Regions from separate parts of the Pantoea sp. SGAir0430 genome, predicted to be linked through region 2. Evidence: predicted binding sites of a transcription regulator. Region 2 holds the regulator's gene; each other region holds the start of a gene.
What was found. The regulator LexA, encoded in region 2, represses DNA repair genes until DNA is damaged. The targets are predictions, from matches to a motif close to TNCTGTATGTACATACAGNA.
Positions count from the first base shown of each region.

Region 1: a site for LexA is predicted at 4,965-4,984, ahead of metR (HTH-type transcriptional regulator MetR). Genes of this name have one in related genera too.
Region 3: a site for LexA is predicted at 4,240-4,259, ahead of E7738_RS00065 (DinI-like family protein). Genes of this name have one in related genera too.

Region 1 is NZ_CP039427.1:2,721,898-2,733,628, forward strand. It holds gene E7738_RS12930 (tetratricopeptide repeat protein) at 1-464, opposite strand, end outside; gene udp (uridine phosphorylase) at 565-1,326, opposite strand; gene E7738_RS12940 (dienelactone hydrolase family protein) at 1,627-2,466, shown strand; gene metE (5-methyltetrahydropteroyltriglutamate--homocysteine S-methyltransferase) at 2,520-4,790, opposite strand; gene metR (HTH-type transcriptional regulator MetR) at 5,017-5,949, shown strand; gene E7738_RS12955 (YehS family protein) at 6,040-6,522, shown strand; gene E7738_RS12960 (carboxylate/amino acid/amine transporter) at 6,519-7,397, opposite strand; gene glpT (glycerol-3-phosphate transporter) at 7,802-9,142, shown strand; gene yigL (sugar/pyridoxal phosphate phosphatase YigL) at 9,177-9,977, opposite strand; gene pldB (lysophospholipase L2) at 10,010-11,005, opposite strand; gene rhtB (homoserine/homoserine lactone efflux protein) at 11,109-11,731, shown strand, end outside.
Region 2 is NZ_CP039427.1:2,579,417-2,591,147, forward strand. It holds gene pspG (envelope stress response protein PspG) at 1-67, opposite strand, end outside; gene dusA (tRNA dihydrouridine(20/20a) synthase DusA) at 277-1,272, opposite strand; gene traF (conjugal transfer protein TraF) at 1,363-2,610, opposite strand; gene zur (zinc uptake transcriptional repressor Zur) at 3,059-3,580, shown strand; gene E7738_RS12325 (CsbD family protein) at 3,651-3,863, opposite strand; gene dinF (MATE family efflux transporter DinF) at 4,023-5,348, opposite strand; gene lexA (transcriptional repressor LexA) at 5,477-6,091, opposite strand; gene E7738_RS12340 (diacylglycerol kinase) at 6,197-6,565, opposite strand; gene plsB (glycerol-3-phosphate 1-O-acyltransferase PlsB) at 6,691-9,114, shown strand; gene ubiA (4-hydroxybenzoate octaprenyltransferase) at 9,250-10,116, opposite strand; gene ubiC (chorismate lyase) at 10,141-10,659, opposite strand; gene psiE (phosphate-starvation-inducible protein PsiE) at 10,752-11,162, opposite strand; gene E7738_RS12365 (UTRA domain-containing protein) at 11,233-11,731, opposite strand, start outside.
Region 3 is NZ_CP039427.1:4,026-10,089, forward strand. It holds gene E7738_RS00040 (DUF2732 family protein) at 1-56, shown strand, start outside; gene E7738_RS00045 (TraR/DksA family transcriptional regulator) at 56-283, shown strand; partial or broken gene E7738_RS00050 (DNA adenine methylase) at 280-1,088, shown strand; gene E7738_RS00055 (DNA adenine methylase) at 1,085-1,909, shown strand; gene E7738_RS00060 (replication endonuclease) at 1,906-4,158, shown strand; gene E7738_RS00065 (DinI-like family protein) at 4,477-4,710, shown strand; gene E7738_RS00070 (DUF2806 domain-containing protein) at 5,473-5,781, shown strand; gene E7738_RS00075 (hypothetical protein) at 5,834-6,064, shown strand, end outside.

The sequences.
Region 1 (11,731 bases), 140 kb from region 2:
ATATTTTCTGCCGGATTGCTGCGGTTAATCGGCGCAGGCGCCGGTGCGGGAAAAGTCGCTTTCGCGCCCTGACTGAAACGCATGTCGGATTGGGTGAGCGATTCCAGGCCATAACGCGCCACTTCATCTGTCTTATCCAGCCAGCCACACACTTCCGTCAGGCCATCCAGCCAGGTTTCCGACGCCTGCGCGCGCTGCGCCGCCGGTGCCTGATAGATTTTCTGGTAAATCTTGTAGGATTTTTTATGTTCGCCGACGCGCATCAGCGTCAGCGCGTAGTCGCTGAGCACCTGCATCTGGTTAGGCATGACGCGCAGCACTTCTTCGCAGCACTGGCGCGCCAGAGGATAATCTGACGCGGCCATTGCCTGACGAAACCGCGCGGCGGCACTCTCAACGCGGGCCTGCATTGCAGCAGGGCGGCTGGTAAAACCCGGACGTGGGACAGAGATCGTTTTGCGCATAGGAAATTTCTCAGAATCGGCTGAAATTGCGCGCATTCTAATCAGGCAATTGCTGAGCTCCCTATAAGCCTGGTCTCGAAATCATTCCCTGACTGGCGCGCTAAAGTAAGCGACGCGCGGCATCCACCACAATTTTCACCGCATCGCTTTCTGTCTGCTTCATAGTGGCCGCATCCGGGATCTCTTTTTGCGTGCGATTCACGATGACGCCAGCCACCATGCCGGCACGCAGTCCCTGACTGGCGCACATGGTTAACAGTGTAGCGGATTCCATTTCATAGTTAAGTACGCCCATTTGCTGCCACTCTTTCATCGAGCCCTGGAAGCGGCTCACTACGCGTCCGGAGAAGGTGTCGTAGCGCTCCTGGCCAGGATAGAAGGTGTCTGACGAGGCAGTGACACCAATATGCGTGGTCGCACCGCAGGCTTCTGCCGCGGCCACCAGCGCGGTGGTGCAGGCGAAATCAGCCACCGCTGGGAATTCCATCGGCGCAAAGTGCAGGCTGGCACCGTCCAGACGGACCGAGGCGGTGGTCACCAGCACATCACCCACGTTGATGTGTGGCTGAATCGCGCCGGTGGTACCCACACGCAGGAAGGTACGCACGCCCAGCTGCGCCAGCTCTTCAACGGCGATAGAAGTGGACGGACCGCCAATACCGGTGGAACAGACGACCACCGGTTTGCCGTCGATCTCCGCCAGCCAGGTGGTGAATTCACGGTGCGACGCGAGGTGCTGTGGATTCTCCATCAGCGCCGCGATTTTCTTCACGCGCTCCGGATCGCCAGGAACAATCGCCAGCGTGGCTCCTTTCAAATCGGCTTTGGTGATGCCAAGGTGGAAAACGTCAGACTGGGCCATATCAGACTCCTGGAAGATAAGGGGAATAAGCGCGCCACTTTACGTCAGCGGCCCGGATAAATATGTGACTGAATTCACTATCAATAATGAAAGTTACATTGAACTAAAAATATTGTGTGACTCTAATCACATATTAGCGGTCTGCTGCGCTGAATTGCTACAAGCGGTGCTGTGTAACCGTAAAAGGCAGTGTTAATAGAGAAGCAGACCAGGTTAACCATCCCCCGTACCCTACGCCAGCCTTGCCGTAAGGCCAGGCTATAGTTACGTGATTGCGCACTTGCTAGCACGGAGAGAACCATGAAAACCGAAGACAATATGGCACAAAAATCCGCCACCGACGGCTTTGCGCCAGCGGTGCAGCCCACCGCAGCCAGCACCATCATTACCGCCAGCGATGCCATTCACGCGGGCGAGACGTCCGTGCCGAGCCAGGGTGAGAACCTGCCGGCTTATTATGCTCGTCCGCAACAGTTTAGAGGCACGCTGCCGGTCGTGCTGGTGGTGCAGGAAATTTTCGGCGTGCACGAGCACATCCGCGATCTGTGCCGCCGTCTGGCACTGGAAGGCTATCTCGCCGTGGCGCCGGAGCTCTATTTCCGCGAAGGCGATCCCAACGATTACAACGATATCCCCACCCTGTTCAAAGAGCTGGTGAGCAAAGTATCGGATTCGCAGGTACTGTCGGATCTCGACCACGTGGCCAACTGGGCGGCGCGCCACGGCGGCGATATCCGTCGTCTGGCGATCACCGGTTTCTGCTGGGGCGGTCGCATCAGCTGGCTGTTTGCCGCCCATAATCCGCAGGTGCGCGCCGCCGCCGCCTGGTACGGTCGCCTGGAGGGCGAGAAAACGCTGAAGCAGCAGAAACATCCTATTGATATTGCAGTGGATTTGAATGCACCGGTGCTGGGCCTGTATGGCGGCCAGGATGAAAGCATTCCACTGGAGAGTATCGATAAGATGCGCCAGGCCCTGCACGCGGCCAATGCCAAAGCCGAGATTGTGGTGTATCCGGAAGCTGGCCACGCCTTCAACGCCGACTATCGTCCGAGCTACCACGCCGATTCCGCACAGGATGGCTGGCAGCGCATGCTGGCGTGGTTTAAGCAGTATGGCGTCGCGCCAAACGCGGAATAAAAAAAGGGGCGCCAGCGCGCCCCAACTCAACAACACAACGTATTATCCTGCCATCAAACGGTTTCGGCGCGCAGCTTCTGCGCCGCTTTCACCATGTTGGCCAGCGCCTGACGCGTTTCACTCCAGCCGCGCGTTTTCAGGCCACAGTCCGGGTTCACCCACAGGCGCTGCTGCGGAATACTCTGCGCCGCTTTGCGCAGCAGATCTTCCATCCACTCCACGCTCGGTACGTTGGGTGAGTGGATGTCATACACGCCCGGCCCGATTTCATTGGGATATTCAAACGCTTTAAACGCATCCAGCAGATCCATATCAGAACGTGAGGTTTCGATAGTGATCACGTCGGCGTCCAGCGCGGCAATCGAATCCATGATGTCGTTGAACTCGCAATAACACATGTGGGTGTGAATCTGCGTCTCGTCCTGCGCCACCGCGGCGTTAAGGCGGAACGCGTCCACCGCCCAGCGCAGATAGGCTGCCCAGTCAGACTGATGCAGCGGCAAGCCTTCACGCAGCGCCGGTTCGTCAATCTGAATGATGCCGATACCGGCTTTTTCCAGGTCCTGCACTTCGTCGCGCAGCGCCAGCGCAATCTGTTTAGCGATGGTTTCGCGGGTCACGTCTTCCCGCGGGAACGACCAGCACAGGATGGTGACCGGTCCGGTCAGCATGCCCTTCACCGGTTTGTCGGTCAGCGACTGCGCATACTTTGCCCACTCGACGGTAATCGGCTGCGGGCGGCTGACGTCCCCGATGATCACCGGCGGCTTAACACAGCGCGAGCCGTAGCTCTGAACCCAGCCGTTCTGGGTGAAAACAAAGCCGTCGAGGTTTTCGCCGAAGTACTCCACCATGTCGTTACGCTCGGCTTCGCCATGCACCAGCACGTCGAGCCCCAGACGCTCCTGCTCCGCAATCGCCTGTCGGATGTGTTCCGCGATACCGGTGCGGTAGTGGCCGCCGTCAATGTTGCCTTTTTTGAAGTCGAGGCGCAGGCCGCGAATCTCGGTGGTCTGCGGGAAAGAACCGATGGTGGTGGTGGGCCACGCCGGCAGGTTAAAGCGCTGACGCTGCGCCTGAGCACGCACGGTGTAGCTGCTGTTGCGCTCAGTGTCTCTGGCCTGGACTTGCGCCAGACGCTGCGCCACGGCGGGATTATGCACGCGAGCAGAATTTGCCCGGGCACGAATCGGCGCGCTCCAGGCGTGCAGCGCAGCGGCATCGTGCTGGTTCAGCGCCTGACTCAGCAGCGACAGCTCCGTGCACTTCTGTAACGCAAAGGCGAACCAGCTTTTTATCTCGTCGTCGAGGCGGGTTTCCACGCTCAGGTCAATGGGGCTGTGCAGCAGTGAGCAGGAGGAACCGATCCACAGCTGTTGACGCTGGCCGGTCAGCGGCTGCAGGCGCTCAAACCAGCGGGTGAGATCGGCGCGCCAGACGTTACGGCCATTGATCACCCCCAGCGACAGCAGCCAGTCCGCCGGGATCTGCTGGTTGAGTTGCTCAAGGTCGTCTTTGCCGTGCACCAGGTCCACGTGCAGGCCCTGCACCGGCAGCGTTTTGATGACATCAAGATTCTGACCAATGCTGTCAAAGTAGGTGGTCAGCAGCAGTTTCACTTCGCCCTGTAGCGCGTCGTACGCCGGTTTAAACGCCTCGCGCCACGCCTGCGGCAGTTCCAGCGCCAGCGCCGGCTCATCAATCTGCACCCATTCGATGCCGCGCTGACGCAGTTCAGCCAGCACCTGACGGTACACCGGCAGAATGGCCTGCAGCAGCGACAGGCGGTCAAAGGCGTCACCTTTCACCTTACCCAGCCACAAATAGGTCACCGGCCCCAGCAGCACCGGTTTGATGGTGTGGCCGAGCGCCAGCGCTTCATCCACCTCGTCCAGCAGTTGCGTCCAGCTGAGACGGAACTGCTGACCCTGGGTAAATTCCGGCACGATATAGTGATAGTTGGTGTTAAACCATTTGGTCATCTCTGCCGCCGCCGCAGGCTCGCCGCTGGGCGCCCGACCGCGGCCGATGCGGAACAGGGTGTCGAGGTCAATCGAGCCGTCTTTATTCTGGTGCCGTGCCGGTACGTTACCGAGCAGCAGGCTGGTGGTCAGTACGTGATCGTACCAGGCAAAATCGCCGACCGGCAGCAGATCAACACCGGCGTCTTTCTGCTGCTGCCAGTGACGGGCGCGCAGTTCACGACCCACCGCCAGCAGTTCGTCCTGTGAGCTGTTCCCGGCCCAGTAGCTTTCCTGCGCTTTTTTCAGTTCGCGGCGCAGTCCGACGCGAGGGAAACCGAGAGTATGGTTCAGAATGGTCATGTGAGATTCTCCAGAAGTTGTTCGCTGTGCGACAGTCGCAGCAACCGATTTACGTTCATCCAGCGGGCAATCCTGCCGTGCGCTGAGCGTATTAGCTGGACAAAGGTAAAGTGGCCGTCGCGTCTGACTGAGATGTTTAGCCGTCCAGATGTTTACACCGCTATAATCTGCGGGTACTGTATGTGTCTCAAGCGCAATTTGTTCAATCTCGATGTGAAGGACTCTCATGATCGAACTCAAACACCTGCGGACGCTGCAGGCGTTACGGCACACCGGCTCGCTGGCTGCCGCCGCCGCTCAGCTTCATCAGACGCAATCGGCGTTGTCTCACCAGTTCAGCGACCTGGAACAGCGGCTGGGCTTCCGGCTGTTCGTGCGTAAGAGCCAGCCGCTCCGTTTTACGCCGCAGGGAGAGATTCTGTTGCAGCTGGCGGAGCAGATTCTGCCGCAGATTCAGCAGGCGCTGCAGGCCTGTCATGAGCCGCATCAGACCACGTTGCGCATCGCTATCGAATGCCACAGCTGCATCCAGTGGCTGACGCCGGCCCTGAACAATTTCCGTCAGAGCTGGCCGCAGGTAGTGATGGACTTCAAATCCGGCGTGACCTTTGATCCGCAGCCGGCGCTGCAGCAGGGTGAACTGGACGTGGTGCTGACGTCCGATATTCTGCCGCGCAGCGGTTTGTTCTATGCGCCGATGTTTGATTTTGAGGTGCGGCTGGTGCTGGCGCCGGATCACCGCCTGGCGCAGCTGGCTCACATCACGCCGGAAGATTTGGCCGATGAGGTGCTGATGATCTATCCGGTACAGCGTCAGCGGCTGGACGTGTGGCGTAACTTCTTACAGCCAGCCGGCGTCAGCCCGGCGCTGAAGAGCGTGGATAATACACTGTTGCTGATCCAGATGGTGTCAGCCGGCATGGGCATTGCCGCGCTGCCGCACTGGGTGGTAGAGAGCTTTGAGCACCAGGGGCTGGTGGTGACGCGCACGCTGGGCGACGGGTTGTGGAGCCGTTTATACGCGGCGATGCGCGATGGCGAGCAGCGGCAGCCGGTGCTGGAGGCCTTTGTGCGCTTTGCCCGTCAGCACGCCTGCGAACACCTGCCTTATGTGCGCGATGCCTCGCGCCCCGGTTCCCTGCAGCCGGTCTCGTCCTGATGCCGCGGGCGGCCAATGTCGCCCGTGCTGTTATCCCTGCCCTGCCTGCTCTATAATGCGCCGCCTTAACCGCTACCGGAGAGTTTCACCATGACCAATAACGATGTGCTGCGCAGCGTGCGCTATATGCTGGATTTGAGCGACAGCAAAGTGGTGGAGATTTTTGCGCTGGCGGGCAGTGAAGTACCGCGTGAAGATGTGCAGGCGTGGCTGAAGAAAGATGACGATGAGGCGTTTCGTAAACTGCCGGATGTGCTGATGGGCTACTTCCTCAACGGTCTGATTTTCTACCGTCGCGGCAAAAGCGAAGACGCGCCGGCCCCGTCGGTTGAGCGCCGCATGAACAATAATATCTTTCTCAAGAAGTTACGCATCGCCTTCGCGCTGAAAACCACCGATATCCCGGATATCTTATTGAAGGCTAACTTCAAGGTGTCACAGGCTGAAATCGGCGCGATTTTCCGCAACCCGGATCATAAAAATTATCGCGAGTGCGGTGACCAGATTCTGCGTAACTTCCTGAAAGGTTTAACGCTGATTCAGCGGCCATCTACACCCGCGAAAAAAAGCTAAGCGCCTGAACTGCTGCTTTTGGCCGTGTGTCCCAGTACCCAGCGTTTATGCACGTACAGGGACGCAAAAATCACTATCGCCCCGGCGATAAAGCTCGGCCAGTGCGGCTTCTCCTGCCAGATCGCCAAATTCACCAGTAATCCTGCCGGCACGTGCATGTTGTTCATAATGCCCAGCGTCCCGGCATCGACCTGGGTCGCGCCGTAGTTCCACATGAAGTAACCCAGCCCGGACGCGACCACGCCCAGCCACACCAGCACGCCCCACTGCAGCGTGGTGGTCGGCAGCTTGTGCGGATTGCCCCAGATGCACCAGGCGATCACCGCGATCAGCACTGCGCCGAGATAGAACCACGAGAACGCGGTGTGCTGCGGCATCGGGCGGACTTCCTGCAGGCGCTTATAGCCCACCATGCCAATCGCAAAGCAGATGTTAGCCGCCTGCACCAGCAGCAGTCCGAACCAGAAATCATCGCTGACTTTGTCGTAGCGGATAATGGCCGCACCGAGCACCGCCAGCAGCGCGCTGAAAGCATAGCCAATGCGCAGCGGGCGCTTGCTGAGCAGGTCATAAATCAGCGTGACATATAGCGGCGTCATCACCGTAAACAGCAGGAATTCCGGCACGCTGAGATAGAGATAAGCCTCGAAACTGATCAGATACATGATGCCTAATTGCAGCATGCCCACCAGCATATAGAGCAGTAACGTTGAGGCGCGGTAACCGCGCCAGCGCAGAAACGGCAGAAAGACCAGCGCCGCCAGGCCTAAACGCATCAGCACCGAGAACCAGGTATCCACCTGCCCCGCCAGATACTCCCCGATTAAACTAAAAGAAAAAGCCCACAGAATGGTGGTAACGATCAGCAACAGCACGGTTATGTATCCTAAAGTTCAACACTGGCGCTAGTGTAAACAAACTACAGCGCGCTGGCGGGATAATCTGGTTGACATGTGATGAAATTAAACACGATCGCATCTTCCCTGCCCGGTCAGCAGGCACGCGTCCGCATGGCGGGTTGACCGACGGGCGGCGATTTTTATGAGGCAGCGCGCCGTTTTCTCTGACAGAAATGCGCGAAATCCAACATTTACTGGTTTATATCGCTCTTTATTGTCATAAAACTGTAACATATGTGTCACACGTCACAGTAACTGCGCGTAACCATCACTATTCTGTGCGCGAAATGGAAAGGTTGCTTTCTGTTCGCTGTCGTACTTTTTTTGCCCCAACCTGCTGGGAATCGATAACTATATTGCGCCCTTGGAGGGCCATTCTGATGTTGAGTATTTTTAAACCTGCACCACACCAGCCCCAGGTGGCGGATGATCGCGTCGATCCGCTCTATCGTCGTCTGCGCTGGCAGATCTTCTTCGGCATTTTCTTTGGCTACGCCGCCTATTATCTGGTGCGCAAAAACTTTGCGCTGGCGATGCCTTACCTGGTCGAACAAGGCTTTTCCCGCGGCGACCTTGGCTTTGCCCTCTCCGGCATCTCCATCGCCTACGGTTTTTCCAAATTCATCATGGGATCGGTCTCGGATCGCTCCAACCCGCGGGTCTTTTTACCCGCCGGCCTGATTCTCGCCGCCGCCGTGATGCTGGTGATGGGCTTCGTGCCGTGGGCAACCTCGAGCATCATGGTGATGTTCGTGCTGCTGTTTCTGTGTGGCTGGTTCCAGGGCATGGGCTGGCCACCGTGCGGACGCACCATGGTGCACTGGTGGTCGCAGAAAGAGCGCGGCGGCATTGTGTCGGTATGGAACTGCGCGCACAACGTGGGTGGCGGTATTCCTCCGCTGCTGTTCCTGCTCGGCATGGCGTGGTTTAACGACTGGAAAGCCGCGCTCTATATGCCGGCGTTTGGTGCCATCCTCGTCGCCATCATCGCTTTTGCGCTGATGCGCGATACGCCGCAGTCGTGCGGGCTACCGCCGATTGAGGCATGGAAGAATGACTATCCGCCGGATTACAGCGAGAACCACGAACAGGAGCTGACGGCGAAGCAGATTTTCATGCAGTACGTGCTGCCGAATAAGCTGCTGTGGTACATCGCACTGGCCAACGTGTTCGTATATCTGCTGCGCTACGGCATTCTCGACTGGTCACCGACCTATCTGAAAGAGGTGAAGCACTTCACGCTGGATAAATCCTCGTGGGCCTATTTCCTGTACGAATACGCCGGGATTCCGGGCACGCTGCTGTGCGGCTGGATGTCGGACAAGGTATTCCGCGGCAATCGCGGTGCCACCGGGGTGTTTTTCATGACGCTGGTGACCATCGCCACCATCATTTACTGGCTGAACCCACCGGGTAATCCGGGCGTGGATATGATCTGCATGATCGTCATTGGCTTCCTGATCTACGGTCCGGTGATGCTGATTGGTCTGCACGCGCTGGAGCTGGCACCGAAAAAAGCGGCCGGTACTGCGGCAGGCTTTACCGGTCTGTTCGGCTATCTCGGCGGATCGGTGGCAGCCAGTGCGATTGTCGGTTACACCGTGGATTTCTTCGGCTGGGACGGCGGTTTCTTAGTGATGATTGTCGGATCGGTGCTGGCGGTGGTGTTACTGCTGCTGACCATGGTCAGCGAGCATCGCCACAAGCAGCAGCAGGCATAATCTGAGCGGGCCGGTGCATACCGGCCCGTTTTATTCAGGCCAGGAACAACTTACGCAGCGTCTGCGGCACCGCGTCGTCGGCGTTGCTGCCAATCACTTCCAGCGTCGGCAGGGTATCTTTCAGGCGCTGATGAGCGTTACGCATGATGCAGCCTTTGCCCGCCATACTCAGCATCTCGACATCATTCATGCCGTCGCCAAACGCGATGCACTCTTTCAGCGAATAGCCAAGCTGTTTCGCCACGGCTTCCAGCGCGTGCCCTTTCGAGACGCCGCCAGCCATTACTTCCAGACAGGTGGGCAGCGAGAAACTGACATTAACCCGGTCACCCCAGCGCGCTTCAATCGCCTGTTCCAGCGGAACCAGATGCTCCGGATCGTCGCAGGTGAAGAACACTTTGCTGATGCCGTCGGTGGCCAGCATGCCGGGCTGATACACCTGATAGGTGAACACCGATTCCTGGAAAAACTCCGCTTCCTGCGGATTATGGCGGCTGATGTGCCACTCATCGTCGCGGTAAACGTGCGTCAGGATTTTCTCATCGTGATACTTCAGGCCATACAGCTCGCTGGCGATATCGCTGTCCAGATTATGGCTGAACACCAGTTCGCCGTCGGCGTTATGCACGCGCGCGCCGTTTGAGGTGATCATATACGCCGGAATGCCGAGCTTATCGCGCATCTGACCGACGTCGATGTAGTGGCGTCCGGTGGCAAAGATAAAATGCACATCGCGCGCCACCAGTTCCTGCAGCGTGGTGCGGGCAAACGGCGTCAGACGATGTTGCGGAGAAAGCAGCGTGCCATCCAGGTCGGATGCAACGATGTGGTACATGTAGGCCTCTGGTATTGATGTCTAAGAATACATTAGTCACGGTGGCGCTGATAAAAGTCGACCACCGCATTGAGCGCTTCGGCGCGCATGGCGTCTGTTTCAAACAGGATCTCGTGACGCGCGCCCTGAATGATGTAAGGCGTGGTGCCTTCCACCGCATGTCCCGCTGCCGCCATGGCCTCACAGAACAGATCCTGCGCGCGGTTATCCACCACGTCGTCTTCACTGGCCTGCAGCAGCAGAATCGGTGTCGTAATCTGCGCCACCTGATTAAGGATATGGCGTCCGGCCTGAATCCCTTCCCGCACCCAGTGATAGGTCGGGCCGCCGACGCGAATCGCCGGATCGTCGGCGTAAAAGCGCAGATTGCGACGATAACGTTCGCGACTGTGCGTCAGCCGGTTAATGCCAAACGGGCTGGCGCGCCAGCGTCCGGTGCCCAGCGCGTAGCCGTCGCGCAGCGCGGGCAGCTTTTCCGCCCAGTCGAGAATACGGTGCGCCAGAAACGGCGGCAGCGGCAGCACGATACCAAACATCGGCGCACAAAACACCGCCGCGTGGAAGGCCTGCGGCTGACGCGCCAGGAACAGCGCCACAATTGCGCCGCCCATCGAGTGCGCCAGCACGTAGCGCTGCTGATAGTGATGGCTGACGATCTCTTTCAGATACAGCGTTTCCAGATCGTCGACATAATCGCTGAACTCCACCACGTGACCGCGATGCGAATCGGCCAGCAGCCGGTCTGAACGCCCCTGACCGCGATGGTCGATAATCACCACATCGTAGCCGCAGTGGAACAGGTCATAGGCCAGCTCGGGGTATTTGATGTAGCTTTCAATGCGTCCGGGCACAATCAGGATGACACGCCGGTGTTGCGGTGAGGTGAAGCGCACATAGCGAATGGTCAGATTGCCCACGCCGCTGAATTCACACTCTTCACGCTGACGCCAGAAGTCGAGCAGCGGACCGGTAGCAAAGGCTGAAAAAGCGTGCTCACGTCCGAGCCAACTCTGTTTATGCTGCTGCATCCGTCCCCCTGAAAAAACGTCAAACGCGGCCCTGCACTTAATAGCGCAGCGCGATTTTCTGGCGTATTGTGTCACACTTCACTCTCTTCAGGGAATGTCACCCATGACCATTGAATGGTGGTTAACCTACCTGTTAACCACGACCATCCTCAGCCTCTCGCCCGGTTCCGGCGCGATCAACACCATGAGCACCGGCATCAGCCACGGCTATCGCGGTGCGGCAGCCTCAATTACCGGATTACAGCTGGGTCTCGCCGTGCATATTGTGCTGGTGGGCGCCGGTCTGGGCGCGCTGTTTTCGCAGTCGGTGCTGGCGTTTGAGGTACTGAAATGGGCGGGCGCGGCCTATCTGGTGTGGCTTGGCATTCAACAGTGGCGCTCAGCGGGCGGAATCGATCTCAATGCGGTGGCCAAAGCGATGCCGCGTCGTCGTCTGTTTCAGCGAGCGCTGCTGGTGAATCTCACCAATCCAAAGAGCATTGTGTTTCTCGCCGCGCTGTTTCCGCAGTTTATCGTGCCGCACCAGCCGCAGCTGATGCAGTATCTGGTGCTCGGCGTGACCACCATCGTGGTCGACATCATTGTGATGATTGGTTACGCCACGCTGGCGACGCGCATTGCCGGCTGGATCAAAGGTCCGAAGCAGATGAAGCTGCTGAACCGGGTGTTTGGTGGCTTGTTTATGGCGGTCGGCGCACTGCTGGCCAGCGCACGTAAAATGGCGTA
Region 2 (11,731 bases):
CGCCCAGCAGCGATACGCCAGTCAGCAGCAGCATCATAAAAAAGCCGATAACGAATAATATTTCCACGAGCGCTCTCCTGTATCAGTAATGCAGAAGGTATTACAAGATACGTGCCAGGTCGTAACGATCGCTAAGCCATTGAATTATCGCTTAGATGCAGGACAGAGGGGACGTTGATTTGGTGAAATTGACTAACTGCTGGTGAATTAAAAACCGCACGATGAAACCGTGCGGTTTAAACCGTCCTGCCAGCCTGACCAGGCCGGCTCGCGGCATCAGGCTTCCTGCACAATGCGGTCAGCCACCAGCGCCAGCGCCGCTTCCAGCACGCGGACGTCGGCGCCCGGTTTGTGGGCATTTTCGCTCAGGTGACGGCGCCACTGGCGCGCGCCGGGGATGCCCTGGAACAGGCCCAGCATGTGGCGCGTAATGTGTCCCAGATAGGTGCCCTGGGCCAGTTCGGCTTCGATGTAAGGGTACATGGAACGCACCACGGCGACCGGATCGGCCACCGGTGTCTCGCGGCCAAACAGCTGGCGATCAACCTGCGCCAGAATGCCGGGATTTTGATAGGCCTCGCGCCCCATCATCACGCCGTCCAGGTGCTGCAGATGCGCTTTGGCCTCATCGAGCGTCTTAACGCCGCCGTTAATGGCTATGGTCAGCGCCGGGAAATCCCGCTTCAGCTGGTAAACACGCGGATAGTCGAGCGGTGGAATTTCACGGTTCTCTTTCGGGCTGAGACCCGACAGCCACGCTTTACGCGCATGAATAATGAACGTATCACAACCGCCCTGCTGCGCCACGGTGCCGACAAAATCGCACAGGAAGGCGTAGCTATCCTGGTCGTCAATACCGATGCGGGTTTTCACCGTGACCGGAATGCTGACCACATCGCGCATCGCTTTGATACAGTCCGCGACCAGCGCCGCCTCACCCATCAGGCACGCGCCAAAACGGCCGTTCTGTACCCGATCGGACGGACAACCGACGTTCAGGTTGATCTCATCGTATCCGCGCGCTTCTGCCAGCTTTGCACAGGTTGCCAGCGCGGCCGGATCGCTACCGCCCAGCTGCAGCGCCAGCGGATGCTCCGCCTCGCTATAGGCCAGATAGTCGCCTTTGCCGTGGATGATGGCACCGGTGGTCACCATTTCGGTGTACAGCAGCGTGTCGCCGCTCAGCTGACGGTGAAAATAGCGACAGTGACGGTCGGTCCAGTCCAGCATCGGGGCGATGGAGAAACGTTGCGAAGAGAATGTATCGGTCATGAAACGCAGTAAATCCGCAGTTAAGTGATGAGAAACTGCGCAATGATATCACAGCTGTGACGGGCGACACAGCCGCCCGTCACCGTGTGGTCAGAAGTTAAACCCGAGCTGCACCATGGCGCCCCAGGTATTGTCTTTGCCGACCGAACCGGCCAGGTCCAGATGCACCGCATTGTTGAACGGTGACACGCCGAGACCGGCCGTAAACACATCGGTGTCATTCGACTTCATATCCGCGCGATAGCCGGCACGCAGCGCCAGCCAGTCCAGCACGCGATATTCACCACCCACGCCAGCGTACTGACTGCTCTCCTGCGATTTAAAACGTTTGGTTTCGGTCAGATCGACATCGCCGGTCAGAGTAAAGGGTCCGCGATTCCACGCCAGTCCGGTAGTTACCAGCGGGCGAATCTGATACGTATCGCGATAGCCATTAACCTCTTTGGTGTCGATATCGCGCGAGACCAGGTTCTGCCCGGTCACGCCGAAGGTCCAGTTCTCCGCGAAGTCGGTAGCGATACCGGCATCGACGTTGAAACCGGTATCGGTGCTGCGATAGCGGCTGTCGTTAATATCATTCTTGTCATAGTTATAAACGCTGGCGGTGTAGTTATACAGCCAGGTTTTCTGCAGCTTCGGCGTGACGCCAACGGAGACCGGGTGACCGGCGATGGTGAACTCATGTGCCATTGCGACGCCGTAATCGGTGATCAGCGCAGCCAGGCCGTTGGCGCTGGAGCGCAGATTATTTTGGTCGCCCGGCAAGGGAATGCGTCCATTTGCGACCTGATCCAGATAATCAATATCGCTCTGTACTACGTTAGCGCGGATGTGCGCCGTGCCGTAGGCTTTGGTGATGAAGGCGAAAGGAAGGGTCTCGTTGGGAATGCTGACGGCTAACGCCACGCCTGCGGTGCCATTCGCTTTATCACCGCGCAGATCGCGCAGCTGATTGGCCATATCACCTGCCGCGGCTCTGACCTGAGGCGCGCCATTGATGATCTCCGGCAGCGTGATGTTGTTGATCACGTCACGATAGCGGTCCACCGTATCAGTAATTTCGTCTACGCGATCCACTAATTTGTCTTTGTCAGTAATCTGCACACCTGCTGAAGGAAAAATGATGCTGACGTTATCTTCAGGCTGCGCTTTGGTCATCAATGCCGGGTTAGCCAGCACTGCCGAGCTCCAGGTTGAGGAAGCGACACCGGTTCCCCCCATGGCATCGTTACGCGCATCGTACCAGGTGCCAGCAGCAAATGCTGATGAGGTAACAAATACCGCATTAAAACCAACAACATAAGCAATTTTCTTGCGTCTGAATAATGTCTTCACCATGAGTCTGCCATCACCTTTTAATTGTCGTGGACTGTCTCTACGACGGAATAGTTTATTAGCCCTATTCTGAACGCTGGCTAACGCTTTATTGCTGTGAATTGAAAGGAATTAGCATTGCTATTCGCAGAATTGGTCACGCCCGCACCATTCTGCTGTTGTTTTATGCAGAAATATGAACGTCAGCTAAATTGATGCCAGAAATTACTTAAAACCTTTTGAACCATAGCCACTAAGTCAGTGAGTTGCAAAGCAAAAAGATGGGTTAACCTGTGAGAAAAAACTCAGGAAGGAAAAGCATGGCTTAACAGAAGGAGGTACCAGGACGTAACGCGGCAGATAAGTGGCTGAAAGCCGGACATTTCCTGGATGATATAAGGTAAAAAAGCAATGGCAGCAGCGTAAAAGTTTGTGTGATAAAATAACATCACCCATCACCTGGAGAATGCTTATGCCAAACCTCACGCCCGAACAACTGCTCACGCAGGCTGAATCTCTGTGCCTTGACCGTGGCGTGCGCCTCACTACGCAGCGCGCAGAAGTGTTGCGCCTGATGGCGGAGCAGAACGGTTCCATTAGCGCTTACGATTTGCTGGACCAGCTGCGCATCAGTGAACCCCAGGCGAAACCACCGACTATTTATCGCGCGCTGGATTTCCTGCTGGAGCAGGGATTTATTCATCGGGTAGAGTCAAATAACAGTTATGTGGTGTGCCACCATTTCGACGAGCCGGCGCACACCTCGGTGATGCTGGTGTGCGACAACTGTGCCGCCGTCAGTGAGAAGCACGCGCACGGCGTGGAAAAGATCATTGCCGGGTTGGCCGATCAGGCAGGTTTTACCTTACGTCATAGCGTTATTGAGGCGCACGGCCTGTGTGAAAACTGTGCTGAAGTTGCTGCCTGCACGCAGCCGGGTAGCTGTCATCACGATCATGAAGTGGAAAGTAAGAAGAAGATGCGTAAAGGGTAACTGGCACGTCCGTGTGCCAGGCCGATCGTAACGATCAGCGGGTAGGAGCATCATCCTTAAAGCGGGAGACTTACCAGCGGTAATCTTTGTTTTGACTTTCCCAGTCTTTCAATTCACGTTCAGCTTCATCTTTGGCGTAACCGTAACGTTCCTGGATTTTACCCACCAGCTGATCGCGTTTCCCTTCGATCACGGTCAAATCGTCATCGGTTAACTTGCCCCATTTCTCTTTAAACTTCCCTTTAAACTGCTTCCAGTTTCCGCTCGCTTCGTCTTTGTTCATAACAATCCTCCACGTCTTCCTGAGTGAGATGGTGTATTTCTCATGTAATGCCGGAAATAACCATATAACGCGCTGCGTATCTGCGCCGTTTGAGATAATTATAGTAGCCGCTTCGGATTGTGCACGGAATTACAGATTATTCTGGTGCCTGCGCTGCGCTTATGGCTGGCTGAACCAGCTGTCACGCTGCCAGTGGCGGCGCCACATCCATCCCAGCGTCAGGCCGCGCAGCGCCAGAAACACCGTGATCGCCAGCCATAAACCGTGATTCCCTAACCACGGCAGCGTCAGCAAAGTGATGCCGAAACCGGCTGCAGCCATGATCATGCTGTTACGCATTTCGCGGCCGCGCGTCGCGCCAATGAACATGCCGTCCAGCAGATAACACCAGACGCCGACCAGCGGTAAAATCACCTGCCAAAGCAGAAAGCGATCGGCCATCTCACGCAGCGGCTGCAGCGAGGTAAGCAATGCAACAATGTACGGCCCGCTGAGCGCATAAATAAGCGCAAACAGCAGCGCAACGATACCCGCCTGGCGACAGGCGGCATGCCAGATCAGCAGCAGCCGGCTGCGATCTTTTGCCCCTACCGCTTCACCCGAGCAGGCTTCCACCGCGTAAGCAAAGCCGTCCAGCGCATAGGCAGTAAACGTCAGGAACATCAACAGCACCGCATTGACCGCAACCACATCCGGTCCGATGCGTGCACCCAGCAGGGTCAGTGAGGCAAAGCAAATCTGCAGCATGAGCGAGCGCAGCATGATGTCGCGATTAAGGCGAAATAACCGCGCCGCGTCACCGCGCCAGCTGTTTTTCAGCAGTTTGAAATCGATGCCGCGCAGTTTCAGTACGCGCGCCACCATCCATAATCCCACTGCCAGCGTCACGTATTCGGCCAGCGCCGTGGCGGCGGCGGCACCGGCAACGCCCCAGTGCAATTTCAGCACCAGCAGCAGATCGAGCAGGATGTTGACCAGGTTTCCGACAATCAGCAGAACCATCGGCGCACGCGCATACTGCACGCCCAGCAGCCAGCCGAGAATCACCAGGTTAGCCAGCGTAGCCGGTGCGCTCAGCCAGCGGATTTCAATGAAGATCTGCGCCTGCTGCTGGACTTCCGCGCTGCCGCCCATCAGCGTTGCCGCCAGGCTACTGGCAGGAGAACGCAGCAGCGCCAGCAGCAACCCGGCGGCCAGAGCGATCAGCAGCGGCTGCATCAGTGCGCGCGCCAGTGCCTGTTTATCGCCGGCCCCGAACGCCTGCGCGGTTAAACCGGTGGTGCTCATACGCAGAAACAGCAGCAGCATAAAGATGAAGCTGGTTGCCGTGGTGCCTACGGCCACGCCGCCGAGGTAGATCGGGCTATCAAGATGGCCAATCACGGCGGTATCGACCACGCCGAGCAGCGGCACAGTGATATTGGAGAGGATCATTGGCAACGCCAGTCGCCACAGCGTTTTATCAGAAGAGGAAAATAGCTGCATCAGCCCCATCCCGAGGGTTACGGTAGTCGGCCTGAGCGAGCGCCTTACGGGCCGGGAACAAAAGTATGATTAAAGCAGACTGCGGCCAGCGCGCGAGCGCCGCCGCAGCGGGGGAGATCAACCGGGTTTCAGAGCCACTCGCCGTTGCGCACGATGCCAACGGCCAGCCCTTCCACGGTCAGCGACTGTTCACGGGTATCCACGACAATCGGCTGGAAATCATTGTTTTCCGGCAGCAGCTGGACAATCGCGCCCTGCTTCTTCCAGCGTTTCACCGTGACTTCATCATCAATACGCGCAACCACCACCTGGCCATTGCGCACTTCCTGTGTTTTATGCACCGCGAGCAGATCACCGTCCATAATGCCGATATCTTTCATCGACATACCGCTGACGCGCAGCAGGAAATCGGCAGAGGGTTTGAACAGGTTGGCGTCAACCTGATAGTGGGCTTCGATATGTTCCTGCGCCAGCAGCGGTTCACCGGCGGCGACGCGACCGATCAGTGGCAGCCCTTCACTCGCCTCTTCTTCCATCAGCAGGCGGATACCGCGCGATGCACCGGAGACGATTTCAATGACACCTTTACGCGCCAGCGCTTTCAGGTGCTCTTCAGCAGCGTTAGGCGAGCGGAAGCCCAGTTGCGAAGCAATTTCAGCACGCGTTGGCGGCATGCCGGTCTGATTAATATGGTCGCGAATCAGGTCATAGACCTGTTGCTGCCTGCTGGTTAACGCTTTCATCCCGCCCCCTGGTTGTTTATACAGTCGCTGTGAGTATATACAGGTATTGGCGAAATGAAAACCGAAACAGAGGGAAAAATCAGCGGCTTGATGAATGTGGAATGTTTATCGCAAATGCGACCAAAGCAGCGCGATCCAGACAAACAGAGCCAGTAAGATAGCCAGCAGTACCGCCGCCGAGCCCATGTCTTTGGCGCGTCCCGCCAGCGGATGGCGTTCCTGACCAATACGGTCCACCACGGCTTCGATGGCACTATTAAGGATCTCAACAATGACTACCAGCACCACCGAGCCAATCAGCAACACACGCGTGATGATATCGACATCCAGCCAGCAGGCGATGGCAACCGCGACCAGTGCGGCAATCGCCTCCTGGCGAAAAGCGGCTTCATGCTGCCAGGCAGCGCGCAGCCCCTGCCAGGAATAACCGGCGGCTTTAATGATTCTCAGGAAACCGGTGACGTTATTTGCCATGTTGTGGAACCCTTAACTGTTTTTGACGTCAATGTCTGGGCGCGCGAGGTGGCACAGCCACAGATCTTCGCCGCACTTTCTGGTATGCTTGCCGCGCTTTGCTAACAAGAGGCTTCAAGTTGTCTATGTCAGGTTGGCGTAAACTCTATTACAAATTGTTGAATTTACCACTCTCTATTTTGGTAAAAAGTAAGGTCATTCCGACCGATCCGATCTCGGAACACGGTATCGATCCGACCCGTCCGGTGATGTATGTTTTGCCTTATGATTCAAAGGCGGACCTGCTCACGCTACGCGCACAGTGCCTGAAGCACGATCTGCCGGATCCGCTGGCGCCGCTGGAGATTGACGGCACCCTGCTGCCGCGCCACGTATTTATTCACGATGGGCCGCGCGTCTTCCCCTATTTCGTGGCGAACCCGGAGTCGGTCAAGCTTTTCCATGACTACCTCGATCTGCACCGCAATAATGCGGCGCTGGACGTACAGATGCTGCCGGTTTCCGTGATGTTTGGCCGTGCGCCAGGCCGTGAAATTCAGGGCGAACCGACGCCACATCTGCGTATTCTTAACGGTATACAGAAGTTCTTTGCCATCCTGTGGCACGGTCGCGACAGCTTTGTCCGCTTCTCGCCCACGGTTTCACTGCGTCAGATGGCCACCGAACACGGTACCGATCAGTCGATCGCGCAGAAGCTGGCACGTGTCGCACGCATTCATTTTGCCCGCCAGCGGCTGGCAGCCGTCGGCCCGCGTCTGCCGGCACGCCAGGATCTGTTCAACAAGCTGCTGCAATCCAAAGCGATTGAGAAAGCGGTTGAAGACGAAGCGCGCAGCAAGAAGATTTCGCATGAAAAAGCGCAGCAGAATGCCATCGAAATGATGGAAGAAGTGGCGGCGGATTTCTCGTACGAAGCGATCCGCGTGACTGACCGTGTGATGGGCTGGCTGTGGAGTCGGCTCTATCAGGGCATTAACGTGCACGGCGGCGAACGCGTGCGCCAGCTGGCGCAGGATGGTCACGAAATTGTTTACGTGCCCTGCCACCGCAGCCACATGGATTATCTGCTGCTGTCCTACGTGCTCTATCATCAGGGCCTGGTGCCGCCGCACATTGCTGCCGGTATCAATCTCAACTTCTGGCCAGCCGGACCGATTTTCCGTCGCCTCGGTGCCTTCTTTATTCGTCGTACCTTCAAAGGCAACAAGCTCTACTCCACGGTGTTCCGCGAGTATCTGGGCGAGCTGTTCAGCCGCGGCTATTCAGTTGAGTATTTTGTTGAAGGCGGGCGCTCACGTACTGGCCGTCTGCTCGACCCGAAAACCGGCACGCTGTCGATGACGTTACAGGCGCTGCTGCGCGGCGGCAGCCGTCCTATCACCTTTGTGCCGATCTACATCGGTTATGAGCACGTGATGGAAGTCGGCACTTATGCCAAAGAGCTGCGCGGTGCCGCGAAAGAGAAAGAGGGCTTCATGCAGATGGTGCGCGGCCTGCGCAAGCTGCGTAACCTCGGCCAGGGCTATGTGAACTTCGGTGAGCCGCTGTCGCTGGTTAACTATCTCAACAAACAGGTTCCGGAGTGGCGTGAAGCGATTGACCCTATCGATCCTCAGCGTCCGGCGTGGATGACGCCGGTAGTGAACGATATCGCGGCACGTCTGATGGTACGCATCAACGAAGCCGGCGCGGCCAACGCCATGAACCTGTGCGTGACCGCGCTGCTGGCATCGCGCCAGCGTTCGCTGACGCGTGAACAGCTGACGGAACAGCTGGAGTGCTACACCCAGCTGCTGCGCAATGTGCCGTACTCACCCGAGTCAACCGTGCCGGATCTCAGCGCTGAAGCGCTGCTCGATCACGCCATGGGCATGAACAAGTTCGAGACCGAGCAGGACAGTATTGGCGAGATCATCATTCTGCCGCGCGAGCAGGCGGTGCTGATGACCTACTATCGCAACAACATCCACCATATGCTGGTGATGCCGTCGCTGATTGCCGCTATCGTGCAGCAGCATCGGGAGATCAGCGAGGCGGAACTGCTGCGTCAGGTCAGCCTGGTCTATCCGATGCTGAAGAGCGAACTGTTCCTGCGCTGGGACAGTGCCGAACTGCCGGCCCTGCTGAATGCGCTCTGCGCCGAAATGGCGCGGCAGGGACTGATCACCGTACAGGAAGGCCAGCTGAAAATGAGTGCGGCGCGTTACCGTACGCTGCAGCTGCTGGCGGCCGGGATCCGTGAAACGCTGCAGCGTTTCGCCATTACCTTCGCCATTCTCAGCGCCAAGCCGACCATTAACCGTGGCACGCTGGAGAAAGAGAGCCGCACGCTGGCTCAGCGTCTGTCAGTGCTGCACGGTATCAATGCGCCGGAGTTCTTCGACAAGGCAGTCTTTACCGCGCTGGTGCTGTCGCTGCGTGATGAAGGCTATATCAGTGATTCCGGTGATGCGGATGCTGAACGTACCAATATGATGTGGCAGATGCTGGCCGAACTGGTCACCAGCGATGTCCGCCTGACCATTGAGAGTGCCGTGGCGCACGACTAATGGACGACTGAAAACCGCGGCGCATCTGTCACACGCCAGATTGCGCCGCGGTTTTTGTTGTCAGAATTCAGGCGTGAAAAGAACGCGCCTCCCAATGCGGCGACCGGCGCGCCGCCGGGGTTAATCACCCCACCATCAGAACAGCGCAACAAACGGCTGGGTATTAAGCAGCACGCCAATAAACAGCACCAGACCAACGTAGTTGTTGTTAAGGAATGCCTGGAAGCACAGCTCACGTTCACGCCCGGCAATCAGTTTCTGCTGATGCACAAACAGCCCGCCCGCCAGCAGCAGCGACCAGTAAAACGCACCGTTCAGATGCAGTAAAATGCCCACCAGTGCCATCAGGCCCAGCGCGGCCAGCTGTAACAACCCGATAATCAGCTTGTCGTAACGCCCAAAAAGAATCGCCGTGGATTTCACGCCAATCTTCAGATCGTCGTCGCGGTCAACCATGGCGTACTGGGTGTCATAAGCCACCGTCCAGCAAATATTGGCGAGAAACACCAGCCAGCAGACAAAAGGTAAGGACTCACTAACCGCCGCCCAGCCCATCGGAATCGCCCAGCCAAACGCCGCGCCCAGCACCACCTGCGGCAGATGGGTATAACGCTTCATAAAGGGATAAACCCACGCCAGCGCCAGCCCGCCAAATGACAGCAGAATGGTCATGCGGTTCATGGTCAGCACCAGCAGGAACGCCAGCAGACCGAGGCCGGCGAACAGCAGTTTCGCCTCTTTCTCCGTTACCGCGCCGCTGGCTAACGGTCGCGCGGCGGTGCGTTTCACGTGGCCGTCGACGTTACGGTCGGCGTAATCGTTGATCACGCAGCCCGCCGCACGCATCACAAACACGCCAAGTACGAACACCACCAGCACCGACAGCGGCGGAATCGCCATGCCGGATAGCCACAGCGCCCACAGGGTCGGCCACAGCAGGAGCAGCGTGCCAATCGGTTTATCAATACGCATCAGGCGACTATAGGCCTGCCATTTGCTCATGGTTAAAGTCTTTTGCACGGGGCGTTATCCTTGCTTCAGCGCGCGGTACAGCGGCGACGCCGGTAAAAACAGTTCAGTTAACAGCAGCGGTTTGCCGGACAGGCGCAGCCGCGAGCGGCGTCCCCACAGGTCATCAATCTGGCCCGGATCGATAAAATCGCGGCTCAGCGTCGAGGAGGAAAACAGGTAGCGTCCCAGTGGCCGCGTGCCGAGATTTTGCAGCATCTGTTCCGGCCCGTTCAGCGTGCTCTCCGGCACCACGGTTCGGCCAATCAGCCAGGGTTCATTGTCACCGCACAGCACGATTTCACGCAGCCAGAAGCGCGTGTCGGCAGGCAGAAACGCCGCTTCCTGCGGCATCTCATCGGCGGTAATGAACGCTTCCCGCAGCAGTTGTACGGTAACCTGCTGGCAGTGCTGCTCAAAGCGGCGCGTCATTGAGTCTTCTTCCAGCAGCCAGTCAAGCAGCGGCGGTGAAAGTAACGGGGAAGAGGCTGGCAGCCAGTGCAGTGCGCGTAACTGGCGCAGCGCGTCATGCGACATCAGGACATCTCCGGTAAAAAAGTTGCCCTAGTGTAGCGCACCGCGCTCAGCGTGACACATCTGCTTGTGCCACGCTGGCGTCGCGGGAGGAATTACTCGCGTTTCAGGCGGTTACTGTTGGCCAGCCACAGCGTCACCACCAGAATCAAAATGGCCGCCGAGTAGCACAACGTATCGAAAGGATTTTTATGATCGACAATGATCAGACGAATAATCGCCGTGATGCCGATATAGACGAAGTAGCGCAGCGGAAAGTGATAGCCGGACTGAAAGTACTTCACAATCAGCGCGATAAACTCGAAATAGAGAAAGTAGATCACAATGCCTTCGATCAGCAGATACGAAGACGCCTGCTCACCGGTGCTGAACAGCACATTCGCCAGGTGAATGGTCTCTTTACCGAGAAACACCACCAGAATAACGGCCAGAATCACCAGGCCAATGTTTAGTACCCACTGTAATACCGAAGCAATAAGCTGCCCCGCCGCTGGTTTTGTTGTCATTATTTTGCGCCTCAGATGACGAGATTCTTCTGGCGCTATCATGCTGTAATGTGATCTAAATCACAATACATCACACCTCAACATCAACGCACAGCGCGTCATAACGCCAGTACTCGCAGTCGCAGTCAATCACCCGCTTATGCTGGTCACGGTTGATACGCGTAATCAGCAGGCCGGGCGTACCGCTCGCCACGTTCAGTGCGGGCGCCGCCCGCGCCGGAAGCGGACCGGGCACAATGGTAAACCGTGCGCCGCCGTAGTGAATGCCGTAGCGCTGGTCATACAGATCGGTCAGCGAGCGGGTGAGATCTTCACGCAGCAGACCGGGAAAGAAGGCCGGATTGAGGTAATGCTCGACGTATAGCACCGCGCGGCCATCAATGCGGCGCAGGCGGCGAATGCGGTACACCTGATCGCCTTCCAGCAGTTGCAGATGACGCGCAATTGCCAGCTGCGCCGGCACCTCGCGCGCCTCCATCACCTCAGTGCTGGCAATGCGCCCCTGCTGCAGCGCCATGGCGTGAAAGTGGCTGTGATGTGCCGGGTTATAGATGAGACGCGGCGGCGCA
Region 3 (6,064 bases), 1.5 Mb from region 2:
AGCTGCTGGACAAAGAGGCCGAGCGTTACGAGAACCAGGCGAGGGAGCTGCACTGATGGCCGATTCAATGGATTTGGTACAGCAGCGCGTGCAGGAGGAACTGGCGCGCAATCTGGCAAACGCAACTCATCGCCCGGCCGGGGCGAGTGAGTTTTTCTGCCTTTCTTGCGGTGATGAAATCCCGGAGGCGCGCCGCCGTGCGCTGCCGGGCGTTTCTGAGTGCGTGACCTGTAAGGAAGTTGGTGAGCTGAAAAGCGCGCATTACAAAGGGGCCGCACTATGAAAACCATCCTGAAGTGGCCGGGCAGCAAAGCCGGCGTAATGACTGAGCTGGCGGCTCACCTGCCAGCCGGCGATCGTCTGGTCGAGCCGTTCGCCGGTTCCTGCGCAGTAATGATGAATACTGATTACCCGGAATATCTGATCGCTGACATTAACCCCGATTTAATCAACCTTTATCAGCAGGTCAAAGAGCATGCGCGCCCGTTTATCGTGGTGGCGGCGTCGCTTTTCAATCAGAACACGAGCGAGGAAAGTTATTACCGGTTGCGCGATGAATTCAACAATAGCGCCTCCATGCCACTGCTTGAGCGCGCGGCGCACTTTCTCTATCTGAACCGCCACGGATACCGCGGGGTTTGTCGCTATAACCGCCGCGGCGGATTCAACGTTCCTTACGGGAATTACGCGAAGCCTTATTTCCCCCTGGCTGAAATCGAGGCGTTTGCCGTGAAGGCTCAGCGCGCGACGTTCATCTGTGCCGGTTATCAGGAAACGCTGACCATGATTAAAGGCGGCGACGTGGTGTATTGCGATCCGCCGTATCACGGCACGTTTGCCGACTATCACACCGCTGGTTTTGACGACGATGACCAGTGCTCGCTGGTCTGCTACCTGCTGGGCATTGCTGATCGCAATCAGTTGTCCTGTCAAACAGCGACACCCTGTTTACCCGCAGCATCCTGCGGGATTTTGAGCAGACAAAAATCAATGTGGCACGATCGGTTGGCGTTGCTGCCGGTGAGAAAAAGCGGGCTGCTGAAATTATCGCTGTGCGTATGCCAGTTAAATGCGAGGCACTGGCATGACTACCGACAAAATTAAGCATCCTGTAATCCGTTACCACGGCGGTAAGTTTCGCCTGGCTCCATGGGTGATCAGCTTTATGCCTGAGCATACATGCTACGTCGAACCTTTCGGCGGTGCAGCCGGCGTACTGATTCAGAAGCCACGCAGTTACGCTGAAGTTTATAACGATTTAGACGGTGAAGTGGTCAATTTGTTTCGCGTCCTGCGCGATGCGAAGTCTTGTCAACGCCTGCAGGATGCGTGCCGCCTGACGCCATACGCACGTGATGAATTTTACGCCGCACAGGAGCTTACCGATGAGCCTCTGGAACGTGCCCGCCGCATGGTCGTGCGTGCGTGTATGGGATTCGGCTCCGCTGCTGGTATTGGCGGTAATTCAGGATTTCGCGGAGACAGTAAGCGCAAATACGCTACAGCCGCACACTTATGGGAACGTTACCCTGAAAACCTGCGCGCTGTTTGCGAGCGCCTCCAGGGCGTGATCATTGAAAGCAAAGACGCTCTTGATGTCATGCGCGCTCATGATGCCGAAACCACGCTGCACTATGTAGACCCGCCTTATGTGACCGAAACCCGCGCTAAAGGAAATCGCTGCTACAACCACGAAATGAGCGACGACCAGCACGAGCAGCTTTTATCTGTGGCCAGCGTTCTTGCCGGAATGGTGATGATCAGTGGTTACGATTGTGAACTCTATCGGGACATGCTTGCGGGCTGGACCATGGTCAGCAAACCTTCCAGAATTAGCGCGGGCAGGGGAACTAAAGTCAAAACAGAGTGCCTGTGGCTTAGCCCGCGCATTAAGCAGGATGCAGCATGATCCTGAAGTATGCATACCCGTGGAATGCGCCACGGGAAGCCATCGCCAGCCCATACCCCACCTATGAGGAAATGCACAGCCGCAATAAGATGATTGCGGCTTTAGCACGTGCGCAGGAGCTACTGGAAAAGCAGCCGACACTGATCCAGCTCGACGTCAGGCGCCGCGTCAGCGAGCTTGAAAAGACGCAGGGCATTGCCCGTGCCAATGCGTACTTAGCAAAAACTTTTGTTGAGCGCACATTGCCACGCGTTGAATGCGTCAGTAATCAGTACCGTCTCGGCGAAATGAGCAGCGGCACGTTTAACCTGCTGGCAGGCAACGCCGCTCAACAGGCTGGCGCGGCCAGCGCGGCCGGTACGCTTTGGGAGCTGATGCGCCGCTTTAACCGCCTGCCGGATATGGCGCGCGCTGACGTCGATCTGCTGGCCGGAGATGTGGCTAATTTCATCTTGGCCGAGCTGGTACAGGCGCACGCGCAGGCCAGCGACGAGTCGGATTACAAATACACCCATCGCGTTTACATGACCGCCGCCACTATCACCCGGGAGCTGAGCCAGACGCCGCCACTGTGGGAAAAGGTTACGTCCCGCCTGTTCGACCCGGAGGAAGTGACCCCGGCGATCATGCGCATGCAGACCGAAAAATGGTGGAAGGGCCGTCTGCGCCGCGTCGCCGCTTCGTGGCGTGAACATCTGCAGATCGCCCTGGCTAACGTCAGCAAAAAGCACACCTCATATGCAAGCAACATGACCGTTTCAGAATGGCGCGAGCAGAAGCGCCGCACGCGTGAATTTCTTAAAGGGCTGGAGCTGGAAGACGAAGACGGCAACCGCATCAGCCTGATCGATAAATATGACGGCAGCGTGGCAAATCCGGCGATCCGCCGCTGCGAGTTAATGACGCGCATTCGCGGCTTCGAAAATATCTGCAACGCAATGGGCTTCGTTGGCGATTTTTACACTCTCACAGCCCCTTCGCGCTACCACGCCACTATCAAGACCGGCCATCGTAATCGCAAGTGGAACGGCGCCAGCCCCGCAGACACCCAGCGCTACCTGTGCAGCGTCTGGCAGAAAATCCGCGCCAAACTGCACCGAGACGAGATCCGTATTTTTGGCATTCGCGTTGCCGAGCCACACCACGATGGCACACCACACTGGCACATGTTGATGTTCATACGTCCTGAGGATGTAGAGCAGGTGCGCCAGACCATCCGCAATTACGCATATCAGGAAGACAGCCGCGAACTCACGAGCGATAAAGCCCGCAAAGCGCGTTTTCACGCCGAAGCCATTGACCCGGAAAAAGGCAGCGCCACCGGATATGTGGCTAAGTACATCTCGAAAAACATCGACGGCTACGCGCTTGACGGTGAAATTGACGACGAAAGCGGCAAAGAGCTGAAAGAGACTGCGCCGGCCGTTTCCGCCTGGGCTGCGCGATGGCACATTCGCCAGTTCCAGTTTGTGGGCGGCGCGCCGGTGACTGTTTACCGCGAGCTGCGCCGCATGGCCGACAGCGAAACCGCGCACGGGCTAAGCGTTGAGTTTGCAGCTGCGCACGACGCTGCTGATGCGGGTGACTGGGCAGGCTACGTTAATGCGCAGGGCGGCCCGTTCGTGCGCCGCGATGAACTGGCCGTGCGCACCTGGTATCAGGCCAGCGAAGACGTGAACGAATACGGCGAGGAAACCGTGCGCATCAAAGGCGTTTTTGCTACTGAAGTCGGAGAAGATACGCCAATTTTAACCCGGCTTACGCAGTGGAAAATCGTTCCGAAGCGTGCCGTTGATTTTGCTTTTGACCTTCAGGACGCGCCCGCGTCCTCTCGGAGTTCTGTCAATAACTGTACGGGAGGTTTGAGATCCGAGGATTCGAACCCACCGGAAAGTTTCGACAAAATTGACTTTGACGGCATGAGCAGGAAGGAACGGCGGCGATTGCTGGCGCAAATCAGGGCGCAGCAACCTCAAAAACTGCATAAGAAGCTCCGGCGATCGGACAAAATTGAAGCTGCGTGTGACAACCTTATAAGCCAGGTGAGAGATTTAAGCGGTGAAACTATCAGTCGCGGTCTGGCCGTGCGGCTCATCGGTGGCACGCAGACCGAAATTGCCGGGCGGATGTTCCGCAGCTCCGCTTATGGAGACTTGCTCAGGCCGCACCGCATTTTTGATTCGACTGCGATTTTGAAGCGAATTGAGCGTCTCGCGCGCCAGTCGTCTACAGGTAGAACCCGGGAGTAAGTGCAATGAGTTCAAGGGCATACTTTAAGACTTGTGGTGTTTGAACCTAAAAAATCATTTCACATTTGATAACCAATATTATACTGTACGCATATACAGTTGTTGATATGGGGGAGGGATGATGCAGGACTACCTTTTGGAGAAAATTAAACTCAACAAATTGAATTTATTCTAAAAAAATCTCTTTTGATGATTGTGATCAGGAGGAGAAGGATTTCGCCATTCAGTGGTTGCTTGAGTTATCTGGTGAACTAATGGCGCAACTGCGCCAATCAGAAGCACAGATGAAAACAGCAATTCACATTGAGAGAGGGCTATATGCGCATTGACATCATGATTGACAAAGAGCAGAAAATTAGCCCGGGTGTACTCACCTCCCTTGAAGCTGAACTTTATAAGAACCTGTTACCTGTATACCCCAAAACCAGCATACGCATTCGAAAGGGCAGCGCTAACGGTGTGGAGTTAAGCGGCCTGAAACTGGATGCGGATAAAAAGAATGTTATAGACATACTTCGGTCCGTTTGGGAAGACGACAGCTGGCAACATTGATAACCTCGGCAGGGCCCTGCCGAGGTTGAACAACGAGCCGGGCGAGGCGTTAGGCTGCCTGCTTTGATGGTTTCTCCGGCGCTAATGCGTAGTGCATGTCTATGCCGCATGAATTCGCATGATCCAAAAGGATCAAATCTACCCCGGCCCGCCAGTTCTGGCGGGCTTTTTCATATGTCATGCAGGTGCATGAAAACCACTGCATAAAGCGGGCAGGCGTGGCGGGGGTACGAGCGCGCGCATGGGGCTGGAGATAGGAGTAAGTTAACTGCTATCTTGTAAATATCGTTTACATACTGAATGTTAGTCCTTAGATGTTAAGTCTTTTTTAAATACGCCCATGAGGTAGAAAAATGGTAGGTTTTCCTGGAGAGAAGTTAGCTATCAAACTATGGGATACAATTGTAGATAAAGGTGTTTGCGGAGTACTTAGACCATGGCAAATTAAGAGAGAAGGTTTAGCTAATGCTGAAGTCGCGCGTTCTCAATGTTAATGCTTGCTCAAGCTGAAAAAGATGTGAGCAGAATTAAGGACGGTTCTCTTATTGCCAATCACAGTGGTGGTAACGTTATTTTAAAAAGCGAGGCTGAAAATTTTTCTCCGATAGTTGATCTACCAAGCATGTATGCTGTCATGCAAGATGATATTATAATTAGAAATTTACATGTGAGGTTAATCTAGCTAAAACAATTCTTAAAGCTGAAGAGCAATTATTAAAGGAAGCTGGAGCGATCTCTGAGGATGACATTGACTTTGATTGGATACAAAGATGGCGCAGTTATGCGGTTAATGTTACGTCTGAAGATGTCCAGGCTTTATGGGCTAATCTTCTCGCTGGAGAAATAAAATCACCGGGACGTTTTTCTTTGAGGACGATGGAGTTTCTTAAAAATATAACTAAAAACGATGCTAAGGATATCGAAAGAGTAATGCCATTTATTTTCAAGGAAGGCTTTATTTATAGGGGGTATTTAGGAGGGGCGGGAGATATTCATAAAAGAACTATACATAAATGGCTTGGTTGGATTTGCTTTATTATATGCAGGAGTTGGGTATCGTTCAAAATATAACTGAGAAAGAGCAACTATCACATTGCACTCTGAGCCAAATGAAAAATCATTCTTGAGAACATTAGATAAAGCACTAATCTATGAAATGCCAGCGGATAGAAAATGTGATACCACTTACATTTCTGTAACTAAATTAGGGTGTGAGCTTGTTGATATTGCCGGGATATCCTCAAATAAAGAATATTTGACAGCAGTAGCAGAGATGATCAAGCACCAAGGCGGGAGTGTGAAAATTTCCGATTATCGTGTTCCCGGCGATGGCACCATTGAGTGTTTTAATATT